Regions from separate parts of the Colwellia sp. F1 genome, predicted to be linked through region 1. Evidence: predicted binding sites of a transcription regulator. Region 1 holds the regulator's gene; the other holds the start of a gene.
The links. Region 1 encodes LexA, which represses DNA repair genes until DNA is damaged. Its sites were predicted from a motif close to TACTGTATNNNNATACAGTA; they were not measured.

Region 1 (3,204 bases):
TAACAATAATAAAAACTGGTGCCTGAATAAAATTCAGGCAGATGTGAAAATTAAGCAAAAATAGCGTCTAGCATCTAGAGCCCAACGCCTAAAATCTAGCGGCTAGTACTTATAATTTCAAATGTTAAACAGAGACTACTAATGAAAAAAAACCTTGCCATGGGCATTATTTTTGTCATCGCTTATCTTGGCTTTGTAATTGCTACCTTGCCAAGCGCATTCGTTTTACAGCAAGTACCATTACCTAATAATGTTAAAAAAAGCCTTTACCTTTCAGGCGTTAGCGGCAGTATTTGGCACACTAATATCGCACAAGTTGTCATAAATGGTACGCCTATTAACAAGGTTAGCGCACAGTTAAGCCCTTGGTCTTTATTGTCATTAACCCCTAAGTTATCAATCACATTTGGTGACCCGTTTAATGCTGGTCCAGAAGGGGCTTTTGATCTAGTACTGTCGTCAACGAAAGCAAAAATAAGCAATGCTAATATGTTAATAAGCGCTAATGAAATAGCACAACAACTACCGCTACCTTTACCTATGTTAGCGCAAGGTGATGTCACCTTAACTGTTGCATCAGCGGAAATTGATTTTAGCAAAAACAATCAATGCGTTAGTGCAACAGGCAATGGCGCGTGGTCTAAAGCTGGTGTTACTGCTCTGTCTCGTACTGTACCGTTAGGCATATTAACTGCCGATATTAGCTGTGACCAAGGCACGCTAGCGCTAGTAATGTCACCTAAAAATGATTTAGGGTTAACCTTTACCGCGTATGTTGCACAAGGCGGTAAAGTATCAGGTGAAGGATATTTACAACCTGGCGCTAAATTTCCTGCCGCCCTTAATGACGCCCTGCCGTTTTTGGGTAGACAAGACAGTCAGGGTCGTTATCGCTTAGTCTTCTGAGTATAAAGGTGAGTGCGTTAGTAAAGTAGGATAGGTAACCCTTGCTAGTAAGCAGTAAAACCTTGTGTTTACCTTGTGGCTGTATATAATAACAGTTGTGAATAAATACAGCGTTTTACCTAGAAAGGAAAAGCTAATGCCAATCGTAAATAAATTAAAACCTTTAACTAAGCGCCAGCAACAAATATTTGATTTAATAAAAGAAAACATTCAAGCAACAGGAATGCCACCTACAAGAGCTGAAATAGCAGTTTTTTTTGGTTTTAAATCAGCTAATGCTGCCGAAGAGCATTTAAAGGCCTTGGCAAAAAAAGGCTATATAGAAATGTTGCCAGGCACTTCGCGTGGCATACGTTTAGCTGAGCAATTTAATGTAGTAGAAGGCTTGCCACTGGTGGGTAGCGTTGCTGCAGGTGAACCTATATTAGCAGAAGAGCATATTGAACAACATTATGAAATGAATGGTGATTTGTTTCATCCTCCCGCCAATTACTTGTTAAGAGTTAATGGCGAAAGTATGAAAAATATTGGCATTCTAGATGGTGATTTATTAGCAGTACATCAAACCAGCGATATTCAAAATGGTCAGGTCATTGTTGCTAGAGTAGAGAACGAGGTCACGGTTAAGCGTTACAAACGAGACGGTGATGTTGTTTATTTAGTCGCAGAAAATGATAATTTTGAGCCAATAAAGGTCGATCTTACTTGCCAAGAATTCAATGTTGAAGGGCTTGCCGTTGGCGTAATTCGTAACGGTAATTGGATGTAAACTGCGTTGCTTTAGTCTTTTTTAATCAATTGCTGCTAAAGACTTTGGCGGCAACACCTTTCTTATCTATCCCCCTATATATCACCCGATTTAACTAATAAAACCCACTTTGCTTGTTATATAGCCAATAATTCTTAGTAAATATAAGATCAATGAAAAAAGCTATAGGCTATATCTATCAAGCTATTCCAAAGCTTTAGAGTGCTTACTCTATTGATACTACAGCTTTTTTTTATAATTACCATTTGACGTAGATCAAGTTTTGAGCGATTCTAGAGTGGGAATCGAACAAAATAATAAGCAAGAACTGTATAAAAATAAAAAGACGTTGATGTGCTAATTCGATACCCAAACTTACTATTACATTCATGTAGTGCTGAGTTAGCAGTTTCACGTCAGTTAATTTAATAAATTTTAAATAGGGTATTACTATCTTGTTTGAAAATAATAACTAAATTAACAGTTAATCAGTTTAATGAGTATGAAGTACATTGCTGCTTTTCTGTTTTCTATTTCTTATACCTTTGTTTTTGAAGTGATATTTAAAATCATTTTTTAGCTTAAGTAGGTAATAATGAGGGAGAAGTTGAGTGAAGAGAGCTAACCATCGTAGGTTGATGGGAATTGGGTTATTTATTTTAAGCCTTTTTTCTAGTTCGGCCTGGTCAAATTCACAGTTAAATTTGACTAAAGGAGCAACAGCGATTAGTAGAGAAGTGTATGATTTACATATGCTTGCACTCTATATATGTACTGGTATTGGTGTTGTAGTTTTTGGTATCATGTTTTGGTCAATGATATTTCATCGTAAATCTAAAGGAGCAAAAGCCGCTGATTTTCATGAAAGCACCAAGGTTGAGATACTTTGGACTGCCATCCCTGTCATTATACTTATCGCCATGGCTATCCCTGCCACTAATACACTAATTAGCATGGAAAATAATGAAAATTCCGACATTACTATCCAAGTAACAGGGTCTCAGTGGAAGTGGCACTATAAATACTTTGATCAAAACATTGAGTATTACTCTGTGCTTTCAACACCAAGAGAGCAATATGAGAATCAAAATGGTAGCTTTAAAGGCAATGAGACAGCTAAAGGTGAAAACTATTTACTTGAAGTTGACAAACCCTTAGTTATCCCTGCCAATAAAAAAGTTCGATTTCTTATTACCTCCGATGATGTTATTCACTCTTGGTGGGTGCCTGCCTTTGCAATTAAACAAGATGCTAACCCTGGTTTTATCAATGAGGCATGGACGAATGTAGATAAACCTGGCATTTATCGTGGCCAATGTGCTGAGCTTTGTGGTAAAGACCATGGTTTTATGCCCATTGTTGTTGAAGTGAAATCGAGCGAAGATTATGACGCATGGTTGAAAGAACAGCATGCTTTAACCGCAAAAGCCGCTGATGCTGAGCGGGCCTCTTTAACTGCTTCTCTGAGTAAAGAGGAGTTAATGCAGTTAGGTGAAACAACTTATATGGCTCATTGTGCAGCCTGCCACCAACCAACGGGGTTAGGGTTG
Region 2 (3,204 bases), on a different contig from region 1:
GACTTTATCGTGATTTTTTAGCTTGAGCTAACTTCTTAGCCGATTTTTCTTGGCGACGTTCTTTAATAATATTTTGAATCTCACCACCAATGTGGCTTTCACCTCGCGCCTCTGCAAGCGATATTTGACGTTGACGCTCAGCATAGCGATTGCGTTGCTCGTCAGTTACTTTGTCGTGACAACGATGACAACTTACCCCTTTAATATAATGTTCACTTTGTTTTTCATCTTCTGTTAAAGGGAAGCGACAAGCAAAACATTGGTCGTACTGGCCTTGCTCTAAGTCATGATTAACCGCTACACGGCCGTCAAAAACAAAACATTCTCCTTGCCATAATGTTTCAGTACTTGGTACTTCTTCTAGGTATTTTAAAATACCGCCCTCGAGGTGATAAACTTCTTCAAACCCTTGCTCTTTAAGGTAAGCGGTAGACTTTTCACAACGAATACCCCCTGTACAATACATGGCAACTTTCTTGTGCTTATTTTTATCTAAGTTTTTCTCAACATAGTCAGGAAACTCACGAAAAGTTTCAGTATTAGGGTTAACGGCGTTTTTAAAAGTGCCAATTTCTATTTCGTAATCATTGCGTGTATCAACCAATAAAACGTCAGGATCAGAAATTAACGCGTTCCAATCTTTTGGTTTAACATAAGTGCCCACCACTTGGTTAGGGTCAATGCCTTCAACCCCCATAGTAACGATTTCTTTTTTCAGTTTGACTTTTGTGCGGTGGAATGGGTTGTCGTCACAGTAAGACTCTTTATGAGAAATATTATCTAAACCAGGTTGTTCATTTAAAAAAGCTAATACTGCATCAATACCTGCTTGAGGACCAGCAATAGTGCCGTTAATGCCTTCAGCGGCTAACAATAGAGTGCCTTTAACATCAAGGCTTGTCATTTTATTTGCTAATGGCTCACGTAAGGCTTCAAACGCCTCTAAACTAACAAATTTATACAATGCACATATTGTAATTGTTGCAGTGGTTTGCTTGACGGTGATAGGGCTTGATGATTTTTTTTCTAATGAACTCATGGTTTCTCCATTGAACTAGCTGGAACGTAAATCCAGTGCTGTAGATAAATAATGTAATCAAGTTAGCCTTTGCAATAGTAAGCTTTGTTATATAGGTTCAGTTGCATAGGTTTCGTTACATTTTAGGGAGGCGCATTTTAACAGAATTATTTTGTGATGAACACCGCCAACAAAAATGCCAGCATGGATTAACAACATGGCATTGTTACTGACACGACTAACCATGTTATTGACACTGTATAAAATGCCAGTAAAATATCGTTAGAAAATACTTACCATTTTGATGTGGACTGCTTTTAGGATTACTGTGAGAAAAATAATTCATATTGATATGGATGCTTTTTTTGTGTCTGTTGAAATTAGAGATAACCCTGAACTGGCTAACAAACCAGTTGCCGTAGGCGGCGCAGCACATGCTAGAGGCGTTTTATCTACCTGTAACTACATTGCTCGGCAATATGGCATTGGCAGTGCTATGGCAACAGGGCTCGCATTAAAAAAGTGTCCAGATTTAGTCATTGTTCCAGGCAGGATGGAGGTATATAAAAAGGTGAGTATTAAGATAAGAGAAATATTTGAACGTTATACTCATATCATTGAACCGTTAAGCTTGGATGAAGCTTATTTAGATGTCAGTCAATGTACCTTATTTAAAGGCTCCGCTACCCTAATTGCTAAAGATATTTGTGACTCTATTTACAAAGAGCTGAATTTAACAGCTTCCGCTGGAGTTGCCCCCAATAAATTTATTGCAAAAATTGCTTCTGATATCAATAAACCTAATGGGATCTGTGTTGTTACGCCTGAGCAAGTTGAAGCTTTTGTGGCAGACATGGCGTTAGAGAAAATACCTGGGGTTGGTAAAGTTACTTTGGAAAAGCTGAATAAATTATCCTTATATAAAGGCAAGGATGTCAAAGCTTATGATCGCGTTTTACTACTGAGAAACTTTGGTAAGTTTGGCCAATCACTATGGGAAAAGTGTCATGGTATTGATAATAGAAAGGTAGAAACTTCACGCGTGCGTAAGTCAGTAGGTGTTGAAACAACATTTAACTCAGATATTTTTACAGCACAAGAATGTTATGGCGTAATTGAACGTTTGTATTCCGCCTTATTGAGTAGGCTTGAAAAAGCATCGCCTGAAAAAAAGATAATAAAGCAAGGCGTTAAATTAAAGTTTGATGACTTTAAGCAAACGACCGTGGAGCATAAAAAAAATATTTTAGATAAAAAGTTCTTCTATGAATTATTGCAAGAAGCGTTAGAGCGGCAGCAAGGTCGAGGTATCCGTTTAATAGGTTTAACAGTAGGACTAGACACAGCGCAAGTAAACGAAGAGCAAATGAACTTTACTTGGTAACAATGTGAAGATAAAACAGGAATAACCAAGCATGAGAAGTATTTGCTAAGTTAACTCATGTAGCCTTGTCTAAATGACCGATCAGTTCAGCCATTGAATACACTGCTAGGGTAGTGCAACAGATTTGCTATGATAAACGCGAAGCTTGCTATAAGCGCCTAAATTAAAAATTAAAAATTAAAAATTAAAACGTCAAACCCGAATAATGATATGACTGATAATAATGATATACAGACAAACACGATAAACAAAAGAAAACAAACACAAACAGCGTTGCAATGTGGTGTAAGTTTGCTCGCTCGACGAGAACATTCCGTGGTTGAATTAAGACATAAACTCAGCCTAAGAGAGTTTGCAGCTAATGACATAGAAACCGCTATTGAGTGTTTATTAGTCAAAGGCTACTTATCAGATACTCGCTTTGCCCAAACCACTTTTCAACAGCGTGTTAATCGGGGTTACGGTTGGGAGTATATTGCGAATGAATTAAAACAAAAAGGTGTTTGTTCAACAATTATTCAACAATTACAGAATAATTGCGAAATTGATTGGTATCTTCAAGCCGAGCTTGCGTATAATAAACGTTTTGGTGCAAGTGGCAAAGATGAACCACCGCCAACTCAAAAAGAACAAACCAAAAAGATACGATTTTTACAATACCGTGGATTTTCTACCGATGAAATATTTGCGTTAGTGAATGATAATTGAACAAACAGATTGATTAAGGTCCCTATGATTAAAAGTACCGCCGAAGTTCGTCAGGCATTTCTGAATTTTTTTGCCACCAAACAACACCAATTAG

Region 2: the regulator LexA is predicted to act here: its motif matches at 1,273-1,292, upstream of dinB (DNA polymerase IV).

Annotation. Positions count from the first base shown of each region.
Region 1 covers NZ_JBWDLI010000004.1:300,907-304,110, reverse strand. The annotation lists gene AC0UA9_RS05760 (type II secretion system protein N) at 142-906, shown strand; gene lexA (transcriptional repressor LexA) at 1,043-1,675, shown strand; gene coxB (cytochrome c oxidase subunit II) at 2,266-3,204, shown strand, end outside.
Region 2 covers NZ_JBWDLI010000002.1:114,708-117,911, reverse strand. The annotation lists gene trhO (oxygen-dependent tRNA uridine(34) hydroxylase TrhO) at 5-1,039, opposite strand; gene dinB (DNA polymerase IV) at 1,347-2,402, shown strand; gene AC0UA9_RS02295 (regulatory protein RecX) at 2,613-3,110, shown strand; gene alaS (alanine--tRNA ligase) at 3,135-3,204, shown strand, end outside.